DNA from 3 places in the Ancylobacter terrae genome. Region 3 is predicted to be linked to each of the others. Evidence: riboswitches for the same ligand, from Rfam matches in the RefSeq annotation. Region 3 holds a riboswitch; each other region holds the start of a gene.
What was found. Region 3 has a riboswitch for cobalamin ahead of metE (5-methyltetrahydropteroyltriglutamate--homocysteine S-methyltransferase). Riboswitches for the same ligand answer to the same signal wherever they lie in the genome.
Positions count from the first base shown of each region.

Region 1: linked by a shared signal. The riboswitch ahead of ACEUEL_RS03165 (DUF1636 family protein) and the one ahead of metE (5-methyltetrahydropteroyltriglutamate--homocysteine S-methyltransferase) in region 3 are both predicted to bind cobalamin.
Region 2: linked by a shared signal. The riboswitch ahead of ACEUEL_RS14860 (energy-coupling factor ABC transporter permease) and the one ahead of metE (5-methyltetrahydropteroyltriglutamate--homocysteine S-methyltransferase) in region 3 are both predicted to bind cobalamin.

Region 1 is NZ_JBJGXH010000001.1:668,097-678,445, reverse strand. Features, by position in the region: gene ACEUEL_RS03185 (precorrin-8X methylmutase) at 1-263, opposite strand, end outside; gene cobG (precorrin-3B synthase) at 256-1,755, opposite strand; gene cobN (cobaltochelatase subunit CobN) at 1,752-5,798, opposite strand; gene cobW (cobalamin biosynthesis protein CobW) at 6,196-7,260, opposite strand; gene ACEUEL_RS03165 (DUF1636 family protein) at 7,257-7,715, opposite strand; cobalamin riboswitch at 7,833-8,054, opposite strand; gene ACEUEL_RS03160 (nucleoside/nucleotide kinase family protein) at 8,113-8,739, opposite strand; cobalamin riboswitch at 8,855-9,065, shown strand; gene ACEUEL_RS03155 (CbtB domain-containing protein) at 9,098-9,292, shown strand; gene ACEUEL_RS03150 (CbtA family protein) at 9,309-10,058, shown strand; gene cobU (bifunctional adenosylcobinamide kinase/adenosylcobinamide-phosphate guanylyltransferase) at 10,068-10,349, shown strand, end outside.
Region 2 is NZ_JBJGXH010000002.1:116,350-126,698, reverse strand. Features, by position in the region: gene ACEUEL_RS14885 (serine protease) at 1-24, shown strand, start outside; gene ACEUEL_RS14880 (caspase family protein) at 88-2,253, opposite strand; gene ACEUEL_RS14875 (hypothetical protein) at 2,250-3,173, opposite strand; gene ACEUEL_RS14870 (CHASE2 domain-containing protein) at 3,170-4,612, opposite strand; gene katG (catalase/peroxidase HPI) at 4,958-7,135, shown strand; gene ACEUEL_RS14860 (energy-coupling factor ABC transporter permease) at 7,242-7,919, opposite strand; cobalamin riboswitch at 7,956-8,181, opposite strand; gene ppk2 (polyphosphate kinase 2) at 8,256-9,374, opposite strand; gene choX (choline ABC transporter substrate-binding protein) at 9,690-10,349, shown strand, end outside.
Region 3 is NZ_JBJGXH010000001.1:2,347,539-2,357,887, forward strand. Features, by position in the region: gene ACEUEL_RS11290 (ribonucleoside-diphosphate reductase subunit alpha) at 1-948, shown strand, start outside; gene ACEUEL_RS11295 (ribonucleotide-diphosphate reductase subunit beta) at 1,056-2,177, shown strand; gene zigA (zinc metallochaperone GTPase ZigA) at 2,217-3,431, opposite strand; gene ACEUEL_RS11305 (acyl-CoA thioesterase) at 3,521-3,901, opposite strand; partial or broken gene metE (5-methyltetrahydropteroyltriglutamate--homocysteine S-methyltransferase) at 3,898-6,260, opposite strand; cobalamin riboswitch at 6,372-6,584, opposite strand; partial or broken gene ACEUEL_RS11315 (hypothetical protein) at 6,632-6,745, opposite strand; gene ACEUEL_RS11320 (DUF1989 domain-containing protein) at 6,827-7,441, opposite strand; gene ACEUEL_RS11325 (molybdopterin guanine dinucleotide-containing S/N-oxide reductase) at 7,595-9,892, opposite strand; gene ACEUEL_RS11330 (nitrilase-related carbon-nitrogen hydrolase) at 9,885-10,349, opposite strand, start outside.

The DNA of each region.
Region 1 (10,349 bases), 1.7 Mb from region 3:
CCGTGCGCGACCATCGCCGCGTCGCACAGGATCGGCGCGCCGGCGTTCAGCGCCCCACGGGCCGCGGCCACCAGACCGGGCGCGAAGTCGATCGCCGCCGCCGCCTCGACGAGGCCGCAGGCATGGATCATCCGCACCGCCACCTCCGCCTCGTCCGGCGCGAAGCGCGCGAGATCGGCCTCCGCGCGGATGATGGCGAAGGAGCGCTCATAGATGGCGCCGCCGTCACGCTCATACTCGTATCTCGGCCGCGTCTCAGCCACGGGGGGTCTCCAGCACCTGCCGCGCCGCCGCGACGATCTGCGCGCGCGGCACGATGCGCGCGGGGATGGCGCGCGCGCTGCCTTCGACCACGAGACCGGCCCCGGCGTCCAGACCCACTATCGTCACGTCCGCCGCCGATGGATGGGCGCAGCCCTTGGCGCAGCCGGAAACGTGCACCGTGCCGGCCGCCGCGAACGCTGCGAGTTCGGCCGCGATCGCCCGCGCCGGCAGCAGGGCCGAGGCGCAGGCGGGGCTGCCCGGGCAGGCAAAGACCCGCCGGCGCGGATCGGCGGCATCGGTGATGAAGCCGAGCGCGGCGGCCGCGGCCCGCAAGGCTTCGCCCGCCTCGGGCGCCAGCCCCGCGACCAGCAGCGCCCGCCCCGGCGCCGGCTCGATCGCGTCCGCGCCGGCGCGGCGGGCGGCATCGGCAAGCGATTCCAGCGCCGCCGAATCGCTCTGGCCGAAGGCGAGGCCGATGCCGAGCGCGACGCGGCCATCGCGGAGCGGGTGGATGGCGAGGGGCTCGCAGGCGGCGGGCGCGGGGCCGGCGCCAGCATGGCCGGCGGCGACCGCCGGAGACCTCGCCGCGATATCCCCCGTCGCGGGGCGATCCGCGCCGCCCCGCCTGTCCGCGCGATCGGCCTCGCGCCCTCCGCCAGCTTCTCCCATCGCTACCGGCGCCGCGCCATTCCCGGCTCCGGCGATGGCGAACGCAGGCGGGCGGGCCTCGGCCAGCGGCGCGACAACGCCCACCAGCGCCGCCAACGCCTCGACGGCCGGAACATCGCGGCCCCGCGCCTCCCGGCCGCGCGCGGCAAGCAGGTCGAGAAGTCGCCCCACCGCCTCGGCCGCGTCCACCGCCCGGACGCAGCCGAGCGGCGTCGCCGCCAGCGAAACCAGCAGGAGCCGCGTGCCCGCCTCATCCGCATCCCCTGCGGCCAGCGCCAGCTCCTCCGCGAGGTGAGGTCCCCGGGCGAGTGCCGGCGCCTCCCGCGCTCCCCGCTCTGTCGCCGTCCCAGCAGCCGCCGTCACCCTTATGTCCGCCGCCAGACCGTCGAGGCCGAGCCGCCCGCCGCCGTCGACGATCACCGACAGCTTCGGCGCCAGCCGACCCGCCAGCGGCGCGGCGAGGCGGGCGATCGCAGCCGCCAGCGGGCGCGGATCGAACGCCATGCCGTCGAGCCGGCCGGCCAGCGGGTTCGCCTGCACCGGCCCCTCGCGCACGATGATCCCGAGGTCGGCCACGGCGGCGGCGAAGTCCGGCGCGCTGGCGGCCGACAGGCCGCGCACCTGCAGGCTGCCGCGCGCGGTCACCTCGATCAGCCCGTTGCCATGTTCGCGCGACGCCCGCGCCAGCCCCGCGAGCTGGGCCGGCGTCAGCGGTTCCGCCGGCACCAGCCGGGCGAGCAGACCGTCGCCGGTCGCCATCGGTTCCGGCAGGCTCGGGCAGGCGCCGCGGCGCCGGGCGGGAATGACCTGCGCGGGGCTCATTCCGCCGCCTCCCCCGAGAGCCGCGCCAGATCGGCGTCGACATCGTTGCGGCGGGGGTGCCACAGCCCCTTTGCCCGCGCGTCGGCGAGCCGCGCCGCCACCACCCGCGCCGCCGCCGGGTTCTCCACTGCTAGGAAGGCGCGCACCGCCGGATCCTGCACATAGGCCTCGTGCAGCAGGCCGACGAGATGGCCGGGCACGACGCCGGTCACTTCGGCGAAACCGACCAGCCGGTCGACCGTCTCGGCCATCTCCGACGCCCCGCGCGGCCCGTGCCGCATCAGCCCGGTGACGAAGCGTGGATGCACCCGCCCGCGCACGATCCGCGCCAGCGCCTCGGCCAGCGGGCGAGCGCGGGGCCGAGCCGGATCGGCGCTGTCGAGCACCACGAGGTCGGGCGTGCGGCCGAACCGCTGCGCCGCCGCCGCGAAGCCGCCGATGAAATCGAGATCGGCCGACCCTTCGAGCAGATCACGGCCGGGATCGTCGGCGATATGGACCAGCAGGTCCGCCGAAGCGACGCGCGCCGCGAAATCCGCGGTCGCCGCGCCCTCCCCCTCCGGCCCGCCATAGGCATGCGAGGCGCTGGCGAGATAGGCGTCGCCCAGCGCGGCGGGATCGGCCTCGCCGTCATAGCCCGCGCCATAGGCCCCCGGCGCGGTGCCGAAGATGCGCGCGCCCCCGTCCCGCGCGGCGGCGAGCGGGTTCTCCTCCACCCCCTCCTCGCGGGCGGCCACCGCCCGGATGGCGGCGTCGAGCAGCGCGATCTGCGCCGGGAACAGGTCGCGGAACAGGCCGGAGATGCGGAACGTCACATCGACGCGCGGGCGCCCCATCGCCGCGGTGGGCAGCACCTCGATACCGGTGACGCGCCCGGTGGCGTTGTCCCACACCGGCCGGCAGCCCATCAGCGCGAGGCCCTGCGCGATCTCCTCGCCGCCGGTGCGCAGGCTCGCGCTGCCCCAGAGGTCGAGCACCAGCGCGCGCGGCCATTCGCCGTGCGCCTGCAGATAGCCGCGCAGAACCTCATCCGCCGCCAGCCGGCCGAGGTCGAGCGCGGTCGGGGTCGGCAGCGTGCGCGGATCGGCGGTGAACAGATTGCGCCCGGTCGGCAGCACGTCGGTGCGCCCGCGCCCCGGCGCACCCGCCGGCCCCGCCGCGACGCGATGCCCGTCGAGCGCGGCGAGAAGGCCGGCGCGCTCGGCCTCGCCGCAGGCGCCGCGCCCATAGACATGCAGCCCGTCCTTCAGCCGCATCTCCTTGAGATCGCACAGCCAGGCATCGAGCCGCTTCAGCGCCTCGTCCGGCGCCGCCCCGCGCGCGCCGGCCTCCAGCGCGAGGCCCGTACGCTCGGCCTCCGCGAGGATGAGCCCGGCCAGCCGCTCGCGCCGGCGGCGGTCGAGCCCGTCCGCCTGCGCATATTCGTCGACGAGGCGCTCCAGCTCGCGCGCGTCCCCGGCCAGATCATCCTCGACGAGGGGCGGCGGCAGGTGGCCGAGCGTCACCGCCGCGATGCGCCGCTTGGCCTGCGCCGCCTCGCCGGGATTGGACACGATGAAGGGATAGACGACGGGGAGCGCGCCGAGAACCAGCTCGGGAAAGCAGGCGCCGGTCAGCGCCACATGCTTGCCGGGCAGCCATTCCAGCGTGCCATGCGCGCCCATATGCACCAGCGCATCCACTTTCAGGCCATGCCGCAGCCACAGCCCGAAGGCGAGCAGCGCATGGCGCGGCGGCAGGGCGGGGTCGTGATAGTCGGCCCGCCGCTGCGCCCGCCGCCCCCGGTCCGGCGCGATGGCGACGGTGACATTGCCGAAAGCGCTCGCGCGGAAGCGGAAGGCGCCGTCGACGACATCCGGATCCGCCGCCGGATCGCCCCAGGCGGCGGTGACGGCGGCGACGGCCTCCGGCGGCAGGGCGGCGAGATGCGCGCGGTAGCGGTCGAGGGGGAGCACCAGCGACGCAGCGGCCTCATCCCGCGGCACCGGCGCCGCGGACAAGCCCTCCCCCCGGCGGCGAGAGGGTGGGGTGAGGGGCCAAGCGGCGGGGAGACGAATCGCCCCCGGAGCAGCGCGGCCCGATTCGTCGCCGGCCCCGCTGCAACGCCCCGGCGATCCAGCGGCGGCGTCCGCACCGGCTTCCCCTCGCTCAACCGTACCCACGTCGGGCGCCGGCCTCGCATCGCCCCGCCCCCTCACGCCGTCGGGGAGAGGGAGGGTGCCCGGCTCGCCTCGCTCCATGCCGTCATGGCCGGTCCCGTCCCGGCCATCCACGTCTTCCGTGACACGCGGCTCGCCGCTCAGCCGCGCCAGCAATTCCCGCTCATCGGCCGGGATATCCTCCACCCCGTAGCCCGCCTCCGCGAGATCGCCGAGCAGCGCGCGCACGCTCGCCGGCACGTCGAGGCCCACCGCCCAGCCGGTGCGCCCGGGCGCGCCGGCATAGTCCGGCATCAGCACGGCGATCCGGCGGGCGGCGGGCGGTGTCGCCTGCAACCGCGCCAGCAAGACCACCCGCTCCGCCACCTGCGCGACGCGATCGAGCGCGGCGTCGTTGACGAGGCTGGCGAAGCCGAGTTCCTCGTGCCGCGCCGCGGCGACCTTGAACGAGACCGCGCCGGCGAGGACACGCCCGTCGAGCTCGGGCAGCACGACATGCATGGCGAGGTCCGCAGCGACGAGGCCGCGCGCGCCCTCCGCCCAGGCCTCGCGCCGCGTGGTCGCCACCACCGCCTGCAGCACCGGCACGCCCGGCGCGTCGAGCACGGTCGCCTCGCCGGGCTCGCCGGCGGCGAAGGCGGTGAGGGTGACGATGACGGCCGGCCGGAGCTCGTCCAGCGCCGCGGCGAGGAAGGCGATCGATGCCGGCTCGCGCAGGCTGGCCACGAAGATCGGCCGCGGATCGAGGCCGCGCGCCGCCAGCGCCGCGCAGAGCGCCTCGACCGGCGCCGTGTCCCCGGCCAGCCACATCGAGCGGTAGAAGATGACGGGGATCACCGGGGAGGCGGCGGCGTGGGACCCGTGGACGGGCGTGCCGCCGCTGCTGTCCATGCCGTCGTCGAACGGGGCGCGCCCCTCACCCAGCCCTCTCCCCGGCGGGGCGAGGGCTTCCGCCGGCTCGCCATCGGCCGACGATGCGCAAGCCTCTCCGGCACAGGCGGCTCCCTCTTCCCGGCGGGGAGAGAGTTGGGGTGAGGAAGAGCTTGCAAGGGTCGATGCCGCTTCAGATCGGGCGCCGACAGCAGGCATCGCCTGTCCGGGAGCGGAGGCGCGACGTTCACCCGGCCCCGAGCCACCGTCTTCCGGATGGCGCGCCGCCTCATCCACCCCTCTCACCGGCGGGGCAAGGGCTTCCCCCGGCTCGCCATGGGCCGACGATGCGCGAGCCTCTCCGGTACAGACAGTTCCCTCTCCCCGGGGGGGCGAGGGGGACGGCGCCACCGCTCCGCTCGCTCGCCACTCGTAGAAGCCCGCGAGCGGCACCGGCAGTGGCGCCGCCACCGCGACCTCACGGCCCGTATGCCCCGCCATCCGCGCGAGCAGCGCGCGCATGTTGGCCGGGCCGCCGGCGCGGAAATAGCCGAGCAGCGCATCCAGCTCGTCAGCCGGCAGCGTCGAGAGCGCGGCAAGGCGCGGGTCGTCGCGGTCCTCGCCCGGCAGCAGCGCCAGCGCGATGCCGCGCGCGCGCGCCTCGCCCGCCAGCCGCTCGGCGCCGTAGCGCCACCAGTCGAGCCCGCCGAGCAGGCGCAGGACGACGATGCGCGCCCGCACCGCGACCTTGTCGATCCACAGATCCGCCGACATCGGGTGGCGCAAGTCGCGCAGATGGGCGAGCCGGAGGCTCGGTGCCGCGCCGGCTCCGGCTTCCGCCACCCTCGGATCGGGCACCCTCGCCTCCCGGTCGCCGGCCTCCCACGCGGCCGCCAGCGCGGCGAGGTCGCTGTCGGTGAAGGAGGCGACCACCATCTCGCCCGGCGTCTGGCCGAGATCGACCGGCTCGACGAGGTCGTCGAGGCTGGCGGATGTGGTTGTCAGCAGGTGCATCGCGCCCGGTGATCCGTTCCGTGTTCGTCATGACCGGCTCGGTGCCGGGCCCCCGCGCCGCGTCACAGGCGAAGAGTAGAGACGTGACATGCGATTAGAGGAGACGTGGATGGCCGGGACAAGGCCGGCTATGACGGACAACCGACCTCTGCCGGTCTCCGTCGAAACCTGCCCGGCCCTGACGCCGGTCGATATGACACCGGCCGGGACACCGCCAGTCGACGCGCCCCGCGCGGGCATCCCGGCGGCGGCGCCCGCCGCGGTCATCCCGGCTGAAGCCGAACGAACAGCCGGGATCGTCCGCAAGGCGAACCTCCCCGACGATCCCGGATCGGCGCTTCGGCCGTCCGGGATGACCGCGAGAAGGACGCGGGACCTCCGCGAGTTCGCCAGCCCCTCACGCCGCCGCGCGCGCGCCCGCCAGCTCCCGCTCGACCCGCGCCCGGTCGAATCCCTTCAGCCCGATCACCACCAGCCGCCCGGCGCGCGGCTCGGCACCCCACGCGCGGTCATACTGGTGCGTCACCCGCGGCCCCACCGCCTGCACCAGCAGCCGCAGCGCCTTGCCGGCGACCGGCACGAAGCCCTTCACCCGCAGCACATTCACCGCCTCCGCCGCGCGGGCGATGCGCACCGCGAGCTCGGCCGGATCGGCGATCTCCGGCACGTCGAGCACGACGCTGTCGAAATCGTCATGGTCGTGCTCGGCCTCGTCGTCGTGATGGGTGCGGCGGTTGGCGATGTCGTCCTCGGTGCCGACCCCGAGCCCCAGCAGCACCGCCGGATCGAGCTCTCCCCCGGTCGCGCTGACCACGCGCACGCCCTTCGGCAGCTCGGCATCGAGCGCGGCCCGGGCGCGCGCGGCGCCGGCGGCGTCGATCAGGTCGGCCTTGGTGAGAACGACGAGGTCGGCGCAGGCGATCTGGTCGTCGAACACCTCCTCGATCGGGTCGTCATGGTCGAGCGAGGCATCCCCGGCCCGCTGCGCGGCCAGCGCGTCGTGGTCGTGCGCGACGCGGCCCGAGGCCAACGCCTCGCCGTCCACCACCGCGACGACGCCGTCCACCGTGACGCGGCTTCGGATCGCCGGCCAGTGGAACGCCTGCACCAGCGGCTTCGGCAGCGCGAGGCCGGAGGTCTCGATCAGGATGTGGTCGACCTTCGGCGTGCGCGACAGGATGGCGTCGAGCGCCGGCACGAAATCGTCGGCCACGGTGCAGCAGATGCAGCCATTGGCCAATTCGACGATGTTCTCCTCCGGGCAGGTCTCGATGCCGCAGCCCTTCAGGATGTCGCCGTCGATGCCGACATCGCCGAACTCGTTGACGATCACCGCGAGGCGCTTGCCCTTGGCGTTGGCGAGCGCGTGGCGGATCAGCGTCGTCTTGCCCGAGCCGAGGAAGCCGGTGACGATGGTGCAGGGCACGCGTGCAAGTTCCACGCGCGAGAGATCGGCGCTCATTCGGGTTCTCCGGGGAAATCGAGCGGGGGAATGCGGGCGACGACGCCGCGCTTGAGGATGTCGGGGCGGCCGCGCCAGGGCATGAAGCCGTCGCCGGCGGCGGCGTAGAGTTCCGCGCCGGTGACGAGGGCGCGCGCATCGCGGTCGGGATCGAGCCCGCCGAACACATAGGTCCAGCCGCCCTCGCGGGTCAGCGCGGCGGAGAGGCCGCGCGAGCAATTGCCGAGGCAGCGTATGCCCTTGACCGTGACGGTCGAGCCTTCCGCCGCCGTGCGGACGGCGCGGGTGAAGTCCTCGCCCGGGCGCGGCAGGGCGTCGTCGTCGCCTGGGCGCCGGCAGCTGGTGCAGACCATCAGCACGGTCGGGCTGGCGAGGCCGCACGGCATAGCCGGCGCGCTCGCACCCTCGCTGTCCGCCTCCGGCAGGGTCGTGTCGGCTGGACCTTCGCTCAACACCGCGCTCCGCTCATCGCATCCGGACGGGGCACGGCGGTCGCGGGACAGGCCCGCGCGAGAGCGGCGCGACATCGCTGTCCGCCGGTCCCATGCGCGCATCAAGGGCACCCCGCCCGACGCGCGACCGGACCGACGGCAGGTCTCCTGGCTCGCGGGTCGCCGCCTGCCTCCCGCCTTCCCGGCATCATCGCCAGTGGCTTTTCGGGAGAAAGGCTCGCCGCTTACAGTTGCGGGGGCAGCCGCGGAATTGGGCGTCCTTCATGACGAAGGCCAGCCCGCACCGCATTCCCTCTTGGCCCCTCCCCTCGCGAGGACGGGACCGCCGGTCGCCCGCACTTAAGGACGCGCCGGCGCGCGATGTCAATGCGACGGGCGGACGAGGCAGCGGGGGGCGCCCTCACCCCGCGATCACGACATCGGCCGGCGCGCTGCGCTCGCGCAGGCGGCGGCCGTTCGGCAGGTCGTTGCCCTCGACCTTGCGGACCACCTCGTCCTCCGGCAGGGCGAGGCCGCGCCAGCGGGCGATGAGCCGGCGCCGCAGCTCGGGCTCGGCGACCTCGACCATCACCGTCAGGTCGAACCGCGCGCGCAGCTCCGCCCACGGCGCCTCGTCGAGCAGCAGGTAGTTGCCCTCGACCACGAGGGTGCGCACCGAACGCGGGATCAGCCGTGCCCCGGCGCGGGCGATCTCGATCTCCCGGTCGAACACCGGCACGGCGATCTCGGCCTCCTCATTCGCCCGGAGCCGCGCGATCATGTGCGCGAGGCCGCCGACGTCGAAGGTCTCCGGCGCGCCCTTGCGCGCCAGCAGGCCCCGCCCCGCCAGCACGCCGTCGTCGAGATGGTAGCCGTCCATCGGCAGCACGGCGGCGTCGGGCAGGCGCGCGGCGAGCGCCTCGGCCAGCGTCGACTTGCCCGAGCCCGGCGCACCGGCGATGGCGACGAGGGTGCGCGACGCCGGCGGTCGCCCGAGCAACAGGGCGGCGAGGGCATCGGCATCGGGCAGGCGGCGCGGCTGGGTCATGCGCTCACTGAAATGCGGATCGGCCCGCCCGGCAAGCCGGCATCGCGCGCCCTCCCCGTCTGAAAGGAGGATGTCGGCGCAGGGCGGGGCCATTGCGCCGGGCCGGCCCGCGTCTATAGTCGGCGCAGTCGTCGGTTCCCGTGATGCGCACGGGACGCAAGACGGGAACGTGGTGGGCGAGGGCGATCCTCGCCAATCCACGGCTGCCCCCGCAACTGTGAGCGGCGAGCCTTTCTTCCGGCAATGCCACTGGCCCCCGGGCCGGGAAGGCGGAAGGACGGCCGCGACCCGCGAGCCAGGAGACCGGCCGGCGACGTAACCCCAGCGGCCCTCGGGTGGAGGGCCGGGAGAGATGACGATGACGACCCACGATTCGCACCGCCCGCTCGGCACCGCCGCCGCGACGGCGAGCCTCGCCGCCCGCGTCCTGCCCGTCACCTTCGCCGCCCTGCTGGGCGTCGTCGTGCTCGGCGGCGTCGGCTTCTCCCACATCGAGGCCGTGCACAACGCCTCGCACGACGTGCGCCACGCCACCGCCTTCCCCTGCCACTGAGCCGCGGGGAAGATCGATGTCTCTGTTCCGCACGATCCTGTTCGTGGCGGCGCTGGCCGGTATTGGCTCGGGCGTCGTCGTCGCCGGCATCCACCTCGTCGCCGCGGTGCCTCTGATCCTCCAGGCCGAAACCTACGAGGCCGCCGGGGAAGCCGCGCCGCACACGCACGACGCTGCGCCCGCCCCCACCCACGACACCGCCGCGCCCGCCCATGACCATGGCGACGAAGGCTGGAGCCCGGCCGACGGGCTGGAGCGCAACGGCCTCACCGTGATCTTCATGGTACTCACCGGCTTCGGCTATGCGCTGCTGCTGGTCGCCGCGAGCGAACTCGCCGGCGGCCTCAGGGACTGGCGCCACGGCCTGTTCTGGGGCCTCGCCGGCTTCGCCGCCTTCACGCTGGCGCCCAATCTCGGCCTGCCGCCGGAACTGCCGGCCATGCCGGCGGCCGATCTCGCGGCGCGCCAGCTCTGGTGGGCGGGAACGGCCGCCGCCACCGCCGCCGGCATCGCGCTGATGGTGTTGCCGCGCTCGGCGCTGTTCGCCGCGCTTGGCGTCGTGCTGATCCTGGTGCCGCATGTGATCGGCGCGCCGCAGCCGGACAGCTTCGAAAGCCCGATCCCGGAAGGGCTGTACCACAGCTTCGTGGTCGCCTCGGTGGCGTCGAGCTTCGTGTTCTGGGTGCTGCTCGGCGCGCTCGCCGGCGCGCTGCGCCCGCGCTTCGCGGCGGAGGCCGATGCGGTGCCGGCCGCCCGCGCGGCCTGAGACGGCGTGATGGGCCTCACCTTCGTCCTCGGCGGCGCCCGCTCGGGCAAGAGCGCGCAGGCCGAGGCGCTGGTCGAGGCGCTGCCGCCGCCCTGGACCTACATCGCCACCGCCGAGGTCTGGGACGGCGAGATGGCCGAGCGCATCGCCCTGCATCGGGCGCGGCGCGGAGCGGGATGGCAGACCATCGACGCCCCGCACGACCTGCCCGACGCCCTCGCCCGGCAGCCCGCCGGCCGGCCGGTGCTCATCGACTGCCTCACGCTCTGGCTGAGCAACCGCCTCCTCGCC
Region 2 (10,349 bases), on a different contig from region 3:
GCGAAGCCCGCCCGCCGGCCGTGAGCCGCGGACCGTCCGGCGCGCGGGCGTGCGCCGGACCCTATCCGGCGCCCGTCCCCGGCCGGCTCAGGGCTTGACCGGCTGGCGGATCGGCCAGAAGGCGAGGGACAGGCTGGCGCTTTCGAGCGGCAGCCGCCCGCCGCGGGTCGCCCCGTCGAGCAGGTCGTCGAGACCGCTGCCGGTGTCGTCACCGCGCGTCGCCTGCGCGGCGCGGTCGTTGAAGGCCGCGAGCGCACAGAGCGAGGGCAGGTCGGTCTCGCCCGCCACGAACGGCACGCCGACGACGAAGACGCCGTTGGTCGTCGTCGGCGCCCGCCCGGGCACGATCGCGCGGGGGTGGTAGGGCACCTCGAACAGCAGCCGCCGGCCCGGCTCCAGCCGGTCCGACACGGTGAGCCCGACCGGGCAGGTCGGGCGCCGCGCGATCAGGTTCCAGCCGTCGTCGAGGAAGAAGATCGCCGCCAGCATCGGCCGGGTGCTGCGGTTCTCCACCGCCACCTGCACCTTGTCGCAGCGTTCCACCAGCGCCTCGGCATCGACCTCGGTGGGCGTCGCCTTGAACGCGCACTGGCGGGTGCCGGCATCGTAGCCATAGCGCCGCACCTCGACGCTCACGTCGAGATCGCCGCCGCTGCCCGTCGCGGCCAGCGACTGGATCAGCGCCACCTGCCGGGCGCGCAGCACGGCGCGGGCGACATCCTCCGCCGACGGGGCGGCACCGGGCGCGAGCGCGACCAGCGGGCCGGCTTCGACCTCGGCGGGATCGAGGCCGGGCGGCATGAAGCGCAGACCCTCCGCACTCATCCACGGCACCAGCGCGGGCGCGGCCTCGTCGGCGCGGGCGCGGTCCTTCAGCGGGCCGGCGAGCGCCGCCGCGAGGGCGTCGGCCTGCGCCGCCTGGGCCGTCGGGTCGGCCGCGCCGGCGCCCGGCCAGGGGCGCGGGGCGGCGATGCCGAAGGCGGCGAGCGGCGCGGGGCGGGCGAGGCGGGCATAGGCCGCCTGTTTGAACGCCGGCGAGGTGGGAACCGTCGGGCAGCGCGCCGCGCCCGGCACGCAGCCGGGTTTCAGCGGCGACAGGCGCGCGCGCACCGCCTCGGCCTCCTCCACCAGCGCATGGCCGGAGGGCTTGTCGCCGGGCTGCGGGGCGGCGGGGAACAACGCGACGACGGCGCCGGCCTCGAGACCCTCGATCCGGCCGGCATGGAGCACGCCCTCGCTCACCCGCCAGGTCGCCGCCTCGCCGGGCGCGGCGGCACCGGGCAGGGCGCCCTCGAGGCCGTCGCCCTCGAAGCTCGGCGTCTGCCGCGCCTGGAAGGCGGCATCGGCACGCAGCACCCGGCCGGTTTCGACGATAGTCTGGCGGTAGCTCAGCGCGGGCGCGCGCTTCAGCACGTCGGTCAGCGCGGTGGTGAAGATCGAGCCCCAGACGCGCTTGTCGGCGGGTGCGGTCGGCGGCAGGGCCACCTCGCGCGCGGTCTCGTTGGGCTGCGAGGCGTAGAAGGCGGTGAGCCGCCCGGCGTCGGGCGGCAGCGCCGGGGCGAGGTCGGCCAGCACGGTGGTCTTGTCCGGCGCCATGGCGGTGGCGGCGGAAAGGCCGATATCCTCGAGCTCGATCTTCTTCTCGTGCACGTCGTCGCCGACCGCGCGCGAGGCGGAGCCGGAGAAGCAGCTGTCGAGGATGAACCAGACATCGGCGCCGCGGGCGCGGATGGCGTCGAGCCGCTCGCCGAAATCCGGCCCGGCGATGGCGTTGTCGAAGCGGTTGCGCGGGGCGGGTGCGGTCCCTCCCGAGGCGGGGGCGCCCGCGTCGCGGGGCAGGAACACCTGGTCGAGCCCGTCGACCTTGCGGCTGGTGCGCGAGGGCTGCCGGCTGCCATGGCCGGAGGCGTAGACGATCACCAGGTCGCCCCGGCCGGCCTGCTGCGCGAGGCGCTCCATCCCGGCGAGGATGGCGGCGCGGGTCGGCAGGCCGGCCGAGCCCTCGACGCCGTCGGCGAGCACGGTGATGTCCGCCTCGCCGATGCCGCGGGCGAGGAGCGCGGCCCGCATGCGGCGCACGTCGTTGGCCGGCGCCTTGAGCTGCTTGTCGGGCGGGAAGGCGGGATAGTCGGACACGCCCACCAGAAGCGCCCGGGTGGCGGCGTCGGCGGGATCGGCGGCGGCGACGAGCCCCGCCAGCAGGAAGAGGGCGCCGCCCAGGCGCGCGATCGAAATCTTCGGGGATCGCCTCATGGCGCCGGCCTCTCGCCCGCCGCGAGCCGCCGCAGCAGTTCCTGCGCGGCCGGGTAATCGCCCGCCTGCGCGGCGAGGGCGGCGGCGTAGAGATCCCATTCCGCCGGCTGCCGCTCGATCAGCCACAGCGCGCCCGCGACCTTGGCGAAATCCGGGGTCGGTGTGCCGGTGGCGATCCAGTCCGGCAGTTCGGGCGGCGGCCCGGCGACGAGGTCGATCCGCGCCTCGGCCCCCTGCGCGTCGCGCACGGTGAGCACGAGCGGTCCGCCCGTTCCCGCCGGCAGGTCGAGCCGGGCGGCGGGCGTGCGGGCCTCGACGCGGGCGAGCGGCGGGGCGCCGGCCGCTCCGATCGTCACCGCGAAAGGCGCGACGCCTCCGCTCCAGCCGACCCATAGCGGCGCGCCGGCGACGACGCGCTGGGGCACGCCGCGGCCGAGCGTCAGCCTGAGCTCGGGATCGGTGCGGCCGATCAGGTTCACCGTGCGCGCCTCGGGCTTGCTCTGGAACAGTTCGCCGATCAGCGCCGCCAGTGCGCTGAGCCGTCCGCCGGTGGGCAGTTCGCCCTTTACCGGGTGGGGCGAGCGGGCGGCGTCGATGCGCAGCTGGCCGTCGCCCGCGGTCTCGATGGTCACCGCCGTGGTCGGATCGGCGACCACCACCTGGTCGCCCGCGAACAGCGCGCCGCCGATCTGCACCGGCACCTCCTGCCCCTCGCGCAGGATGTGGCTGGCGGCGTCGGGATCGGCGGCGGCACTGTCGAGCGCGAGGATGTAGCCGGCGGGCGGGCGCATGCCGTCCTGCGCCTGGGCGGGCAGGACGATGCCGCCGATGACGAGCGCGAGGACGATCTGGAGCGCGACGAAGGCTTGCGGCGCGACGAAGGTTTGGCGGAACCGGCCGGCCGGGGCGGGGCGTCTCATGCGGGGTCTTCCGTCGGTTGGGCGGCGGGCTGGTTCGGCTTGACGGGCTTGCCCGGTTTCAGCAGCGCTCGCCAGCCTTGGCGGCGCCATTCCCGGGCGATGCCGAACACGCCCTCGAGGGTGGAGAAGAAGGCGAGCATGCCGAAGGCGGCGAGCACGATGTCGCCGGCCGTGGTCGGCGCCACGATCTGCCCGAGCAGCGCCAGCGAGCCGAGCACCGCCAGCGCGACGACGATGGCCGCCGGCAGCGCCTTGAGCCGCGCGGTGATGGCGGTGAGCAGCCCGAACAGCGCCAGCGCCACCAGCGTCGCGCCCAGCGTGCCGAGCGGTCGGCCCGACAGCACGGCGGGCGCCGTGGCGACGGCGTTGGCGACGATCAGCGCGCCGGGCAGGTAGCCGATCGGCGTCAGGTGGCCGTCGAGGCTCTCGGCATGGCTGGAGCCGATGATGACGAAGCGGTTCGCCAGCAGGTCGTCCGCCACCGCGCGGGGCGCCACCACCGCTCCCACCGGGGTGAGCAGGGTGCGGGCCGAGACGCGGCGGAACAGCGGCACGTCGCGCCCGCCGCGGCGGATGAACTGGGGCGCGGCGAGATCGGGGCCGTCGGCGATGAGGAAGGGGATGGCGGCGCGGGCATCGGGATTGCGCGGCCAGGCGGGGGCCGGCGAGCCGTCGCCGGCACAGAGCGCGCGGGTGCGGGCCTGCGTGAAGGCGGCGACATCGGCGAGCGGGCGGGGCGGCGATCCCGCCACGGCGGCGGCGGCGAGTTGCGGCGAGGGCAGGGTGATGCCGCCCGTCCCCTCGCACAGCGTCTGGCTCAGCTCCCAGCGGCGCACGACACGGTCCTCGTCGATGCGGCTGACGCTGGTCACCCAGAGGATGTTGGCGTGGCCGGCGGTCGCGGCGTCGAGGATGGAGGGCTCGGCGACGAGCCGGTTCGCCCCGCCCTCGCTGAGCGTGTCGAGGCGGCGGGCGAGCGCGAGCGGCGGCGCGTCGGCCGGGTAGCCGGCGATGAAGGCGGTGAGCGCGGCATCGCCGGCCGGCGTGTCGGGCCGCACCGTGTCCATGTCGAGGAAGATGCCGCCCGCGCGCTTGGCGGCGCCCAGCGCGATGAGCCCGGCGAGCAGGTCGCGCGGCGCGCGCGGCGGGTTGCCGAGCGCCGCCATGGTCGGGCCGTCGATGTCGATCAGCGTCACCGGGATGGCGTTGCGCGTCGCGCCGGAGAGCACCGAGGCCCAGCGCACGATGCGGTCCTTCTCGCCGAGATTGGCGCTGAAGCCGGCGATGCGGTCGGCGAGGCCGAAGACGGAAAACAGGCCGACGATGGCGGCCATCAGTGCCGGCTTGAGGAGGCGACCGATCCAACGGGACTTTGGCTGCACGAACGGACCGACCCCGACCACCCTGTCGCGCGCCGCCGATCGGGCGGTGCGCCTCATCATACCTAGCCTATGATTCCGGCGGCATTTGGAGAAGCCCCCCGGCGCCGCACGACCGCCGAAGCGAGGCGGGCACAAGGATCGGCCGGCGACGATAAGTTCATCTTATCGGGCTGATCAGAAAATCGGAATTAATATAATGAAAGGGCTTTGCTATGAAGGCGGCGACGAGGGAGCCGCCCATGCCGATACCGCCATTCCACGGGCTTGGCCGCGTGATCGTGCCATCTACGGATTGCGCGGTCCGGCACGGGCGCGCACCGTCCCACGCCTGTCATCCGCACCGGCCACTCTTGTGCGCCCGGGCGCACCGCACCTTCAGCACTGCCATGATCGGAGAGCAACATGGACGCCAAGACTGACGACAGCGTGGGCAAGTGCCCCGTCGCCCACGGTCGCGGGCCCCGCCAGAACAGCGACTGGTGGCCGAACGAGCTGCGCCTCGACATCCTCGGCCAGCATTCCGCCAAGACCGATCCGCTGGGGCAGGGCTTCAGCTACCGCGAGGAATTCTCCAAGCTCGACTATGCCGAGCTGAAGAACGACCTGCGCAAGCTGATGACCGATTCGCAGGACTGGTGGCCGGCCGATTTCGGCCATTACGGGCCGCAGTTCGTCCGCATGTCCTGGCACGCCGCCGGCACCTATCGCCTCGCCGACGGGCGCGGCGGCGGCGGGCGCGGGCAGCAGCGCTTCGCCCCGCTCAATTCCTGGCCGGACAACGTCAATATCGACAAGTCGCGACGCCTGCTCTGGCCGATCAAGCAGAAATACGGCCAGAAGATCTCCTGGGCGGACCTCCTCATCCTCACCGGCAACGTCGCGCTGGAGACGATGGGCTTCCGCACCTTCGGCTTCGCCGCCGGCCGCGAGGACAGCTGGGAGCCGGACCTCGACATCAACTGGGGCGTCGAGGGCGAGTGGCTGGCGCACCGCCAGCTGGAGAACTTCGCCAACCCGCTCGGGGCCACCGAGATGGGCCTCATCTACGTCAATCCGGAAGGCCCGAACGCCAGCGGCGACCCGCTCGCGGCGGCGGCCTTCATCCGCGAGACCTTCGCCCGCATGGCGATGGACGACGAGGAGACGGTGGCGCTGATCGCCGGCGGCCACACCTTCGGTAAGACCCACGGCGCGGCGGCCACGACCTATGTCGGCCCGGTGCCGGAGGATGAGGGGCTCGAGGCGCAGGGGCTGGGCTGGATCAGCAGCTACGGCTCGGGTTCGGGCGGCGACACCATCAGCAGCGGCATCGAGGTGACCTGGACCCAGCACCCGACGCTGTGGACCAACCTGTTCTTCGAGAACCTGTTCAAGTTCGAATGGGTGCAGACCCGCAGCCCCGCCGGCGCCATCCAGTGGGAGGCCAAGGACGGGCCGGAGGATATTCCGCTCGCCCACGACGCCTCGAAGAAGCAGAAGCCGCGCATGCTGACGACCGACCTGTCGCTGCGCTTCGATCCCGCCTACGAGAAGATCTCGCGCCGCTTCCTCGAGCAGCCGCAGGAGTTCGCCGACGCCTTCGCCCGCGCCTGGTTCAAGCTCACCCACCGCGATCTCGGCCCGCGCGCCCGCTATCTCGGGCCGGAAGTGCCGAAGGAAGAGCTGATCTGGCAGGACAACGTGCCGGAGGTCGACCACCCCCTGATCGACGACGCGGACGCGGCGGCGCTGAAGGCCAAGGTGCTGGACGCCGGGCTCACCACCTCCGAACTGGTCGGCACCGCCTGGGCCTCGGCCTCGACCTATCGCGGCGGCGACAAGCGCGGCGGCGCCAACGGCGCGCGCGTGCGTCTCAGCCCGCAGAAGGACTGGGAGGTCAACCGGCCGCAGCAGCTCGCCAAGGTGCTGCAGGTTCTGGAGGGCATCCAGGCCGGCTTCAACGCCGAGGCGCCCGGGGGCAAGAAGGTTTCGCTGGCCGACCTCATCGTGCTCGCCGGCAATGCCGGCATCGAGCAGGCGGCGAAGGCGGGCGGCTTCGAGGCGCGCGTGCCGTTCACGCCGGGCCGCACCGATGCCACGCAGGAGCAGACCGACATCCACGCCTTCGCGGTGATGGAGCCGCAGGCGGACGGCTTCCGCAACTACCAGAAGCCCTCGCTGACCGTCGCGGCCGAGGTGGCGCTGGTCGACAAGGCCCAGCTCCTCACCCTGACCGCGCCGGAAATGACGGTGCTGGTCGGCGGCCTGCGCGCGATCAACATCAACGCCGACGGCTCGTCGAAGGGCGTGCTGACCGACCGGCCGGGCGTTCTGACCAACGACTTCTTCGTCAACCTGCTCGATATGGGCACGCAGTGGACGGCGCAGGGCGGCGGCAAGGACGTCTATGAGGGTCGCGACCGCAAGTCCGGCGAGGCGAAGTGGACCGGCTCGCGGGTCGACCTCGTGTTCGGGTCGAACTCGGTGCTGCGCGCGCTTGCCGAGGTCTATGCCAGCGCGGACGCGCAGAAGAAGTTCATCGACGACTTCGTGGCGGTCTGGGCCAAGGTGACCGATCTCGGGCGCTTCGACCTCGCCTGATCCGGCGCATCGACCGGCGGCGGCTTCCGGGCTGCCACCGGCTCCTCACGAAAACGCCGCCGCGCCGTCACCGGCCGGCGGCGTCTTTCGTTGCGGCGAGCGGGGTTCAGGCGGCGTCGTAGAGGCGGCGCTCGAACAGCGGGCTGCCGCGCAGGCCCGACAGCGCCTTGGCGGCGGCCAGCACGGCGAGATCGACCAGCGGCTCGATCAGGATCACCGACATGTAGGCGACGCCGAAGGAGGCGACCGACGAGAGGTTCTCCGCGCCGAAGCCCTGGCCGTACAGCGCCCAGAAGGCGACCCAGGCGACGATGCCGGCCTGGTAGGTGGTGGAGAGCGCTAGCGCCTGCCGGTACTTCAGCTCCACATAGGGGGTATCTGGCGCGATGATGGCCCGCGCCAGCGCGGTGAGCGCGAACAGCGGCACCAGCAGCGTGGTGACGTTCATGCCGTATTGCGGCAGGTCGAAGGGCGCGAAGAAGAGGCCCTGGATCAGCAGGCCGAGGGCGAGGCCGATCGCCGCCGGCGCCACGCCGAAGATCAGGAACAGCGTCGAGCCGAGGATGAGATGCACCTCGGACACGCCGACCGGGTGGTGCGGCAGCACCTCGAAGAAGGCGAAGACGAGGGCGGTGGTCGCCGCGCTGCGCGCCAGCAGCGAGCCGACGCCGCGCTCGCGTGCCGCGTCGGCGGCGAGCTTCAGCGTGTAGCCGCCCGCGGCGGCGGCGGTGGCGTAGCTCAGCCAGATCTTGGCGTCGGCCACGAGGCCGGGTTCGATATGCATAGCTGTCTCCGATGCCGTCTCACCCGACGGCGCAAAAGGTGGGCCATGCGCAGGGCCGGTCTCCTGACTCGCGGGTCACCGCCGGCCCCCGCCTTCCCGGCCGTCTCTCGGGCCAGTGGCGTATCGGGGGAGGCTCGCCGCTCACAGTCGCGGGGGCGGTCGGGGCTTCGGGCGGCGGCCGCGCTACGGCCCCCGCTCTTCCCCGTTCCCGTTTCATCCGGGCGAGTCGCCGCGCCCGGACACCATGCGCCCGCCCACACTTGCGAGATCGGGGCGCCTGTCAAGCCGGACCTTCGGGACCTCGCCGCGGCAGCCGGGCCGTCGCCCGCCGCCGCCTCAGCCGCCGTTGTCGTGCTCGCCGCGCTCATGGACGGTGTTGGCGCGGCCGACCAGCAGCGTATCGACCCGGCCGATGCGCTCGGGGTCCTTGCCGGTATAGGGCAGCGAGTGCAGCACGTAGCGCATGGCGTTCAGCCGCGCCCGCTTCTTGTCGTCCGACTTGATCACCGTCCAGGGCGAATCCGCCGTGTCGGTGTGGAAGAACATGGCCTCCTTGGCGCGGGTGTAGTCGTCCCACTTGTCGAGCGAGGCGAGATCGACCGGGGACAGCTTCCACTGCTTCAGCGGGTGGACCTTGCGTTCCTTGAAGCGGCGCCGCTGCTCGTCGCGGCTGACCGAGAACCAGAACTTGAACAGGTGGATGCCGCTGCGGGCGAGGTTGCGCTCGAATTCCGGCGCCTGGCGCAGGAACTCGCGGTATTCCTCCTCGGAGCAGAAGCCCATCACCTTCTCGACGCCGGCGCGGTTGTACCAGGAGCGGTCGAACAGCACGATTTCGCCGGTGGTCGGCAGGTGCTCGACATAGCGCTGGAAGTACCATTGGCCGCGCTCGACCTCGCTCGGCTTCTCCAGCGCCACGACGCGGGCGCCGCGCGGGTTGAGGTGCTCCATGAAGCGCTTGATGGCGCCGCCCTTGCCGGCGGCGTCGCGCCCCTCGAACAGGATAATGACGCGCTGGCGCGCCTCCTTCACCCAGGACTGGAGCTTCAGCAGTTCGGTCTGCAGGATGAACTTCTCGCGCTCGTAGTCGCGCCGGAGCATCTTGTACTTGAACGGATAGCCGCCCCGCCGCCAGTCGTCGGCCAGCTCGTCGCTGGTCGCGCGCGGGTGGCCGGCGGGCTTGGGCAGGCCGAGGGACTGGCGCAGGCGCAGCGCATCGTCGGGGGCGGCGCCGGCGATCAGCGCCTCCAGCCCCTCGCCGGCGGCGCCATCGGCGGCCATCGCGGCGACGGCGGAGAGCTCGGCCTCCTGCGCCGCCTCGCGCCGTTCGTCGGCGAGCGTCGTCTCCACCTCGGCGGGAAGGGAGCCGGGCTCCTCGGTCGCGGCGACCTCAGGTGCGGCGGCTGCCGGCGGCGTCGCGGCGGCTTTCCGGCCGCGGCCCTTTTCGTTGACCATTCCCGTTTCTCCCTCGTGCCGTGCGCAGCGGCTGCGCGGGCGCCCATCCTCGCCCCGGCGCATGACAGTCTCAAGGCCGGCGTGCGGCGGGGGTGACCCCGGAGCGTGAGGCCGGGCGCGGCGGGGCGCGTTGAGGAGGATCAACGCCGGGCGCAGCGGGAGGCGCGGGGACGACGGGATTCGCCCTGTCCCGGCGGGACGCTGCGCAATGCGTCGTGTTCGCTTCGTTTCAGGTCAATCAGCCGGCGGGGCGGGGGCTAGGCTTTTGCCTGCCCTGCCGGTCAGCGGCATGATGGCCAACCCGAGGGAACAGCAATGATCTCACGCCGTCTCGTTGCCTGCCTCACCTTATCCGCCGCGCTGCTGTCGTCGGCCGCCATGGCCGCCGAGCCGGCCGCCTGCGCCAAGCCGCGCTTCTCCGATGTCGGCTGGACCGACATCACCGCCACCACGGCGATCGCCAGCCAGCTGCTCACCAGCCTCGGCTACAAGCCGGACGTGGTGGTTCTCTCCGTCGCCGTCACCTTCAAGTCGCTGGAGAACGGCGACCGCGACATCTTCCTCGGCAACTGGATGCCGCTGCAGGAGCCGAGCCAGGCGCCCCTCGTCAAGGCCGGCAAGGTCGAGGTCGCGGCGACCAACCTGTCGGGCGCGCGCATCGGCTTCGCCACCTCGAAGGCGGCCTATGACGCCGGGCTGAAGACCTATGCCGACATCGCCAAGTTCAAGGACCAGCTCGGCGGCAAGATCTACGGCATCGAGGCCGGCAGCGGCGCCAACGGCACCATCTCCAAGATGATCGCCGACGACACCTTCGGCCTGAAGGGGTTCTCGCTGGTGGAATCGAGCGAGCAGGGCATGCTGGCGCAGGTGAATCAGAACATCCGGCAGAACAAGCCGGTGGTGTTCTTCGGCTGGCGGCCGCACCCGATGAACGTCAACCTGCCGATCGCCTATCTCGCCGACGGCAACGAC
Region 3 (10,349 bases):
ATCCCGGAAGCGCGCCGCTCGAACCTGCGCCACCGCCCCATCGGCCTCGGCGTCATGGGCTTTCAGGATGCGCTGCACGCGCTGCGCATTCCCTATGGCTCGGACGCCGCCATCCGTTTTGCCGATGAGAGCATGGAGGCGGTGAGCTTCCACGCCATCTCGGCCTCCTGTGATCTCGCCGCCGAGCGCGGGCGCTATTCCAGCTATAACGGCTCGCTGTGGTCGAAGGGCATCCTGCCGATCGACAGCATCGAGTTGCTGGCCGAGGCGCGCGGCACGCTCGACCTCGACCGCTCATCCACGCTCGACTGGGAAGGACTGCGCGCGCGGGTGGTGACGACCGGCATGCGCCATTCCAACACCATGGCCATCGCCCCGACCGCGACCATCTCCAACATTTGCGGCGTGTCGCAGTCGATCGAGCCGGCCTACCAGAACCTCTTCGTCAAATCGAACATGTCCGGTGACTTCACGGTGGTGAACGCGTTCCTCGTCCGCGACCTGAAAAGCCGCGGCCTGTGGGACGAGGTGATGGTGTCCGACCTCAAATATTACGACGGCAGCGTCGGCCAGATCGACCGCATCCCGGACGACCTCAAGGCGCTCTACGCCACCGCCTTCGAGATCGATGCCGCGTGGCTGATCGAGGCGGCGGCCCGCCGGCAGAAATGGATCGACCAGTCGCAGTCGCTCAATTTCTACGTCGCCAACCCTTCGGGCCGCAAGCTCGACGCGACCTATCGGCTCGCCTGGAAGCGCGGGCTGAAGACGACCTATTACCTGCGCTCGCGCTCGGCCACCCATGTCGAGAAATCGACGCTGAAGGGCACGGACGGCAAGCTGAACGCCGTCTCCGCTACGGTCGCGGCAGCACCCGCCACCGTGCCGGACATGGTCCTCGGCAAGGCGTGCTCGATCAACGATCCCGACTGCGAAGCCTGCCAGTAACCACCGTCATGCCCGGCCTCGGGCCGGGCATCCACGCCTTCCCCGCACAACGAACGTCGTGGATGGCCGGGCCGGACCCGGCCGTGACGCCCTCTCAAGGAACCTCCATGCTCGACTGGTCCGATACAAAACCCGCACCCGCGCCCATTCCTTCGGTCCCTGCCCCGCTGGCGGGCGATGCCACCGGCCTCGGCGCCATCGAACGCGGCGCCGCCCGCGTTACAGTGGACGAGAAGCGCATGATCAATGCGCGCGCCGACGTGAACCAGCTTCTGCCGCTCAAATATAAATGGGCGTGGGAGAAGTACCTCTCCGGCTGCAACAATCACTGGATGCCGACCGAGGTCTCCATGCAGGCCGATATCGCGCTGTGGAAGTCGAAAGACGGCCTCACCGAGGATGAGCGCCGCATGCTGAAGCGCAATCTCGGCTTCTTCGCCGCCTCGGAATCGCTGGTGGCGAACAACATCGTGCTCGCCATCTACCGTCACCTCACCAACCCGGAGTGCCGGCAGTATCTGCTGCGGCAGGCCTTCGAGGAGGCGGTGCACACCCACACCTTCCAGTACATCGTGGAAAGTCTCGGCCTCGACGAGGGCGAATTGTTCAACATGTACCGCGAGGTGCCCTCGATCACCGACAAGGCCGCCTGGGCGCTCAAGCACACGCAGAGCCTCGACGATCCCGCCTTCCAGACCGGCACGCCCGAGGCCGACCAGCAGTTCCTGCGCGATCTCGTGGCGTTCTACGTCGTGTTCGAGGGCATGTGGTTCTACACCGGCTTCGCGCAGATCCTCTCGCTCGGCCGGCGCAACAAGATGGTCGGCATCGCCGAGCAGTACCAGTACATCCTGCGCGACGAGAGCATCCATCTGAACTTCGGCATCGATGTCATCAACCAGATCCGGCACGAAAACCCGCACCTCTGGACGCCCGCCTTCCAGGACGAGGTCCGCGGCATGCTGAAGGACGCCGCGGAACTCGAAGCCGCCTATGGAAGGGACACCATGCCGCGCGGCTTCCTCGGCCTGAACGCGGCGTTGTGCGAGCAGTACATGCACTTCATCGCCAACCGCCGCTGCGCCCAGCTCGGCCTCGCGCCCGTCTTCGCGGAAGCCGAGAACCCGTTCCCGTGGATGAGCGAGGCGATGGACCTCAAGAAGGAGAAGAACTTCTTCGAGACCCGCGTGATCGAATACCAGAATGGCGGCGCGCTGGCGTGGGATTGAGGGAGTGGCTCAGCGACGGCCCCCGCCGCTGAGCCGCCCTCACGCCGATACCCGCTCCCACGCCGGAAACGGATCCGGCAAGTGCCGGAACGGCTCCGGATCGAACACTTTCAGCTTCGTCGGACCGACGAGGCACGCGTCCAGCGCCGTGCGGATCGCCGCCTCGTCCATGTTCACGCCGATGAACACCAGTTCCTGCCGGCGGTCGCCGTAGCCGGGCGTCCAGTGCGAGCGAAGCCACGAGCGCCAGTCCGGTTGCGTCGGCCAATGCTCGGTCGGGATGGCGGCCCACCACTGACCGATCGAGCCGGTGCGGCAGATGGCGCCGGCGAGCGACATCTCGCCCACCCGGCGCGGCCGCGTGGCCAGCCAAAACAGTCCCTTGGCACGCACGAGGCCCGGCCATGTCCGCGCCAGGAAGGCGTTGAACTTCTCCGGGTGAAACGGTCGGCGGGCGCGATAGACGAAGCTGGAAACGCCGTACTCCTCCGTTTCCGGCACATGATCGCGGAAACCGTTGAGCTCCTTGAACCAGGTCGGGTGCTCGTGCGCCCGCTCGAAGTCGAAGCGGCCGGTGCCGAGAATGTCCTTCAGCGGCACGGCGGCGTGATCGGTCTCGATGATCCGGGCATCGGGATTGAGCGCCTTCACCACCGCACGTACCTCGGTGCGCCGCGCCGGGTCTACGTCCGACACCTTGTTCAGCACGATCACGTCGGCAAACTCGATCTGGTCGGTGAGCAGGTCGACCAGCGTGCGTTCATCCTCTTCTCCCGCCGTCTCGCCGCGGTCGCGCAGGAAGTCGCGCGAGCCGAAATCCCCGAGCAGGTTGGCCGCGTCCACCACCGTCACCATCGTATCGAGCCGGGCAACGTCGGAAAGCGAAAAGCCTTCCTCGTCGCGGAACTCGAAGGTGGCGGCGACGGGCAGCGGCTCGGCGATGCCGGTGGATTCGATCAGCAGGTAATCGAACCGTCCCTCGCCCGCGAGCCGGCGGACCTCGGCCAGCAGGTCGTCGCGCAGCGTGCAGCAGATGCAGCCATTGGTCATTTCGACCAGCGTCTCCTGCGTGTGCGACAGGTTGGCGCCGCCCGAGCGCACCAGCTCGGCATCGATGTTCACCTCCGACATGTCGTTGACGATGACGGCGACCCGCAGCCCTTCGCGATTGGCCAGCGCATGGTTGAGCAGCGTGGTCTTGCCGGCACCGAGAAAGCCGGACAGAACCGTTACCGGAAGACGTGAGTCCATCATCAATGCGCTCTCCACGTGTATAATGATACATTGTATCATTCACATGCATGAGCGATCCGTTCAAGTGAGCCTGTCGGCTCCTGCACACATCACACGTGGACGGGGACTGGCCGATGGTCGGCGTCGACCGCCACCATGACGAACGTGCCGGTACCGCACCGATAACGCTCGCCGGTGCCGAGGTTTTCCGACCACAGGCGTGTCTCCACGGTCATCGAGCTGCGCCCTGCGCGTGCCCGCCGGGCCTCAACCTCGATGATCGCGCCGGGCCTGATCTCGCGCGCGAACGCGACCGCCGGCGCCGCGGCCATGACCACGGCGCGGCGCGAATGCCCGGCCGCCGCGATGAAGGCAACCCGATCCATGAGAGCGAGGCCGGCACCCCCGAAGAGGGTGCCGTGATGGTTGGTGGCGCCGGGAAAGACGATGTCGATCAGGCGTGTCGTCACCGCGGCCGCAGCCCCGCTCATTCGGCTGCCCTCGCGAGAGGACCGCGCAGGCGACGCGCCGCCGCCACCATATTGATGAGCGCCGGACGCACCCCTCCCATTGCCGCGTCTTCAGCCCGCAATCGGGATTGACCCAGATTTGCGCTGCCGCGAGCCGTTGCGCCGCCCGCTCCAGCAGTTCGACCATCTCCTCGACCGGCGGCACGCGCGGCGAGTGGATGTCGTAGACCCCCGGCCCGATCTCGTTGGGGTAGCGATCGTCGACGAAGGCGTCGAGCAGCTCCATCTTCGAGCGCGAGGTCTCGATGGAGATGACGTCGGAATCCATGGCCGCAATGGCGGCGATGATGTCGTTGAACTCCGAGTAGCACATATGGGTGTGGATCTGCGTCGCGTCACGCACGCCCGAGGCGCACAGCCGGAAGCTCTCCACCGCCCAGTCGAGATAGGCCGCCCAGTCCGCGCGGCGCAGCGGCAGGCCCTCGCGGATCGCCGCCTCGTCGATCTGGATCATCGCCGCGCCGGCGGCCTCGAGGTCGGTCACCTCGTCGCGGATGGCGAGCGCGATCTGCCGGCAGGCGAGGCTGCGGGGCACGTCGTCGCGTACGAAGGACCAGTTGAGGATGGTCACCGGCCCCGTGAGCATGCCCTTCATCGGCCGCTCGGTGAAGCCTTGGGCAAAGCGCCACCACGCGACGGTCATCGGCGCGGGGCGCGAGACATCGCCGAACAGGATTGGCGGGCGGACATAGCGCGAGCCGTAGCTCTGCACCCAGCCATGCTTGGTGAAGGCAAAGCCCGAGAGCTGCTCGCCGAAATACTGCACCATGTCGTTGCGCTCGAACTCGCCATGCACGAGCACATCGAGCCCGATCTCCTCCTGCCAGCGAATGGTGCGGGCGGTTTCCTGCTTCAGGAACGCCTCATACGCCGCATCGCTTAGTTCACCCTTGCCATGGGCGGCGCGCGCCTTGCGCACCTCCGGCGTCTGCGGGAAGGAGCCTATGGTCGTGGTGGGGTAGAGCGGCAAGCCGAGGCGGGCACGCTGCCGTTCGGCGCGATGGGTGAAGGGGCTGGCGCGGCGCGCATCCTCGGGCGTGACGGCCGACAGGCGTGCGGCGACGGCGCTATCGTGCACCTTGGTCGAGGTCTTGCGGGCCTCGGCGGCTCTGGCCGAGGCGGCGAGCTTGCCGAGCACCACCTCCCGCCCGCCCGCGAGCGCGGTGCCCAGCGTGACGAGTTCGTCCATCTTCTGCACGGCGAAGGCGAGCCAGCTCTTCACATCCGGATCGAGCCCCGTCTCCGGCTCGAGGTCGATCGGCACATGCAGCAGCGAGCAGGACGGGGCGATCTCGACATGGTCGGTGCCGCGCTTGCGCACGAAGGGTTCGAGCGTGTCGAGCAGCTTCGGCAGGTTGGCGCGCCAGACATTGCGCCCGTCGATGACGCCGAAGGAAAGAACGAGCCCCGCCCTCGCCTTGTCCGCCACCTCGCGCAGTTGCCCGGCGCCTCGCACCAGATCGAGATGCAGCCCGGCGACCGGCAGGGAAAGCGCGGTGTCGAGATTGTCGCCCAGCCGGCCGAAATAGGGGGTGAGCATGATTTTCAGCCGGGGCAGTGCATGGGCGAAGAAGCCATAGGCCTCGCGTAATGCGGCGCGGGCGGCGTCATCAAGGTCCGTGACGAGACAGGGCTCATCGATCTGCACCCAGTCCGCTCCCGAGGCGGAGAGCCGGCGCAGCACCTCGACATAGACCGGCAGCAGATCGCCGAGCAGCGAGAGCGGGTCGAGCCCCGGCTCCGTCGCCTTGCCGAGCGTGAGGAAAGTCACGGGGCCGAGCAGAACGGGGCGCGTTTCATAGCCCAGCGCCTTCGCCTCGCGGTACTCCTCGACCGGCTTGGCGGAGGTGAGCGCGAAGCGCTGTCCCGGCGCGAATTCCGGCACCATGTAGTGATAGTTGGTGTCGAACCATTTGGTCATTTCCAGCGCCGGGACGCCATGCTCACGGCCGTGCGAATGACCATGGACACATACGGCTTCATCACCCTGCGCCCCGCGCGCCATGGCGAAATAGGTGTCGAGCGGCACCGGCCCGCCGGTCCAGCCATAGGCCGGCGGAATCGCCCCCACCATCACCGCCGTATCGAGCACGTGGTCGTAGAGCGAGAAGTCGTTGGAGGGGATGTTGGTGACGCCCAGCGCCTTCTGCCGTGCCCAGTTGGCGGCGCGCAGGCGCGCGCCCACCTCCAGCAGCGCCGGCGCATCGCTCTTGCCGGACCAGTAGCTTTCGAGCGCGCTTTTCAGCTCGCGGCACGGACCGATGCGCGGCGTGCCGAGGGTGGAAACCGGCACCGTGCCGGCGGAAGAAGGACAGTTCATCGGCTAACCCCAATCAGGATTGGGGGCAAAGGCCGAGCGGACGCGAGGCGCGGCCACGGGCGCACGGCACCGGTGGACGCGCGAACGCACCACCGGGACACCCCGCCCAGGGACGATTATGCTGTCAGGGCAGGTCTCCTGGCTCGCGGGTCACCGCCTCTCGCCCGGCCTTCCCGGAACTTTCGTTCCAGTGACGCGGAATGGACGACAGGCTCGCCGCTTACAGTTGCGGGGGCAGCGCCGGCATTGTCCCGAAAGACTCACCGACTTCCCTCTTAGCTGCGGCGCCAAGAACGCCGCAGAACCATGACCCGCGCAGGATGCCCCTATGGAGGCGACAGGTCAACTGACATAAAGACATGTTTATGTCGTCATATGACGTGCCATCTGGCGGTTCCTCGCGCGGGGGCTTCCAGATGCCTGATCTGGTGGCTCACCACCGTCACCGTCACGCACAGTTCGCCGGCGGCCCGGCGGAAGCTGAGATGGCGCGTCGTGGCCTAGAAGGCGCGGGCGGCCTTCAGCGAGGGCAGCTCACGCCTCGCGATGATCCCTGTTCCGGGCCCTCAGATGACGACGAAGTGGGCGTCCGTCGGCCGCATGTCGTTGACCGGAATCATGTCCTGCGGGCAGGCCGAGAACACGACGATCAGGTCCATCTCGGCACGCAGCGTGACGTACTGGCCTGCCTGGCTGACCGGAGGCTGGAACGAAAGACGGCCGTCCGCATGGACGGGCACGTTCATGAACAGGTTGAGCGGGCTCGGGGTGCCGCGTCCCGAAACGCCCCGCTTCGCCAGTTCGTCCCTGAGATTGTCCGTGCAACTGTCATGGTGCCCGACGGCCCCGAGCTGCCGGTAACGGTGCTCGTCGCAGGCGGCGATCAGCAGGTCGTGGATGCCGGGCGTGGTGTCCTCCACGACGCTCAGCATCGGATTGCGGCGATTGCTGACCAGCGTGTCGCCGACTTTCGGGATGATCCGCAGCAGCGACGCCCGGCTGTGCTCCATCGACAGATGTTCTTCGATGTCGACAGCGTTGAAGGCCCAGGTGTCGACCACCTGCTTGCCGTGCGTGTTGATGACGCGCACGCAAGCGCCCCGGGAGACATAGGCCGACGCGCCCCGCCGCGCGGGGATGGTCTGGAGATTGGCCACGGGCTCGATCGTCACGTCGCTCATTGCAAGCTCCTTGGGATTTTGCGTCGCGGCCACGAGGACCCACCGCTCAATTCGAATCCATTCATTTGATCTGAGTTTACTATTACGAATTGATACGATGCCGGCATGCAGCTGCGCCATCTGGACTATCCAAGTGGGGCAATGCCGGCGGCCTCAGTCCCTTCCGACAGGGGGCGCTGCCGGCGGCTCTCCTCCCGCCCGGTAGAGTTCGACCTCGACCAGCAGAGACTGCGCGGAAGGCCCCTGGCCGAGCGCGGAGGTACCTTCGTCCCGGGTGAGGACGTTCGGATTTCCGTTCAGTTCGAGCGCCCCCGAGGCACCCGCCTCATCGGCCAGATACCAGGCGCCCGTCGCCAGATGCGCGACCCCCGGCAGCAGGTCGGGCGTGGTCACCGCGCCGGCAAGGCAGGCCCCTCGCCCGTTGAACACCCGGACGACGTCACCGTCGCGGATGTTGCGGGCGCGGGCGTCCTCGATATTCATCAGGATCGGCTCGTGGCCGGCGATCTTCGACAGCCGGCTGACCTGCGCGTTGTCGAGCTGGCTGTGAAGCCGTGTCGCCGGCTGTCCGGACAGCAGATGAAGCGGATAGGCGCCGGCTCCGGTCGCGCCGAGCCATTCCTTCGGCGGCAGCCAGACGGGGTGACCGGGGCAATCGGCATAACCGAAGCGGGCGATGGCCTCGCTGAAGATCTCGATGCGGCCCGACGGCGTTGCCAGCCTGAACCGGTCGGGATCGTTGCGAAAGCTCTCGAACAGCGTGAAGGCCTTTTCCGGCGGCGGGATCTCGGCGAAGCCCCTCTCCCAGAAAGCGTCAAAGAGCGGCAGGTCGACATCCTGGGCGAGGGCCCGCTCGCGACAGCGCTCATAGGCGTGCCGCACCCATCCCGCGATATCGCGCCCCTCCGTGTAGGCGGCCTCGACACCCATGCGGGCCGCGAGATCGCTGAAGATGTCGTAGTCGTTGCGGGCGGCGAATTGCGGCGGCACGAGTTGGGGCATCGCGACGAGAAAGCGGTCGCGTGGGGAGGCGCCGATATCGTCGCGCTCGAAGCTCGTCGTGGCCGGCAGCACGATGTCGGCGTGGCGGGCGGTCGCCGTCCACCAGATGTCCTGCACGACGATGGTGCGCGGCCGCTGCCACGCCCGTATCAGGCGGTTGAGGTCCTGATGGTGGTGGAACGGGTTGCCCCCGCACCAGTAGACGAAGCGGATGTCCGGGAAGGTGACGCTGCTCCCGTTGAACGGGATGGTGCGGCCGGGCTCCAGCAGCAGGTCGGCCATGCGCGCGACGGGAATGGCCAGTCCCAGCGGGTTGCGGCCCGACTCCATGGCCGGGGCGGAAACGGGCCGGCGCGGCACGCCCATGCCGTTGATCGATCCGTAGCCGAAGCCGAAGCCGCCGCCAGGAAGCCCGATCTGTCCCAGCATGGCGGCGAGCGCGACAATCGCCCAGTAGGGCTGCTCGCCATGGTCGGCGCGCTGGAGCGACCATGTCGCGGTGATCATGGTGCGCGAGGACGCCATGCGGGCGGCGAGGTCGCGGATCGCGTCCTCGGCGATGCCGGTCAGCGGCGCGGCCCAGCGGGCACATTTCGGCGTGCCGTCCTCGACGCCCAGCACATAGTCGCGGAACCTCTCATAGCCGACCGTGTACCTGTGCAGGAAGGCAAGGTCGGCCCGCCCCGTCTCGATGAGCGTGTGCGCGAGGGCGAGGATGAGCGCGGTGTCGGAACCCGGCCGTATCGGCAGCCATTCGGCGCCGAGTTCCTCCGGCATGTCGGCACGCGAGGGACTGATCGAGACGAACCGCACGCCCGCATCGCGCGCCGCCCGGAACCAGCCCGGGGATTCATGCGCGCCGGCGCCGCCCGTGGTGATCAGCTGGTTGCGTGCCGGCGCGCCGCCGAACAGCACCATCAGTTCGGTGTTCTCGACGAGGGTCGGCCAGTCGCTCACCGGACCGGCGACCGGCTCGATGCCGCCGACGACATGAGGAAGCAGGATCGCCGCGGCGCCCCAACTGTAGTTGGTGACCTGATCGACGCAGCCGCCGATCCGGTAAAGAAAGCGGTGCAGCAAGGTGCGGGCATGGTTGATCCTGCCGGCGCTCGACCAGCCATAGGAGCCGCCGAAGATGGCCTCGTTGCCGCCCTCCGCCCGCGCCTCCTGCAGCCCCTGCGCCACCAGCGCGAGCGCCGTGTCCCAGTTCACCGGCACGAAAGTCTCGCCGCCCCGCCGGCGCCCGGCGTCCGCCGGGCCGCGCCGCAGATAGCCCTCGCGGACCATCGGCTCGCGGATCCGCGTGTCGGAATGCACCGCGTCCGGCACCGAGCGCAGGAGCATCGAGGGGTCGGGATCGCGGGCGAAGGGCTCGACGCCGACGATCCGGCCCCCCTCGGTCAGCGCCTCGAAGGTCCCCCAATGCGCGTGGGTCAGCCGCCTAGCCACTCTCCCCCTCCCGCGCCGTCGTCGCCACCGCCACGGGCCGCGCGTACAGCTCGACCCGGCGGGTGGCGAGGTGGCTCTGGACCTTGCGGCGGGTCGCCTCCGGGTCGGGCCACGTCGCCAGCAGCAGCGCCTCCCCGTCACCCGCGGCCGGCCCGGCGATGGGGCGGCCATTCGGCCCGAGGACGAAGCTGCCGCCGAGGAAGCGCACGCCGTTCTCCGCGCCGATCCTGTCCGCACAGGCGATGGTGAGTTCGTTCGAGCAGGCCGCCGCCGTCGCCAGATGAAACGCCATCGGCACCTGCGCACCCGCCTCATCCGCCTGCCGGGGCGGCGTGAACCAGTTGCTGGGCGCAGCGACCAGCGACGCCCCCGCCAGCGCCAGCGCGCGCGCAACTTCCGGGAACCAGAGGTCGTAGCAGATGGCGAGACCGACCCGGCCCCAGCATGTGTCGGCGCA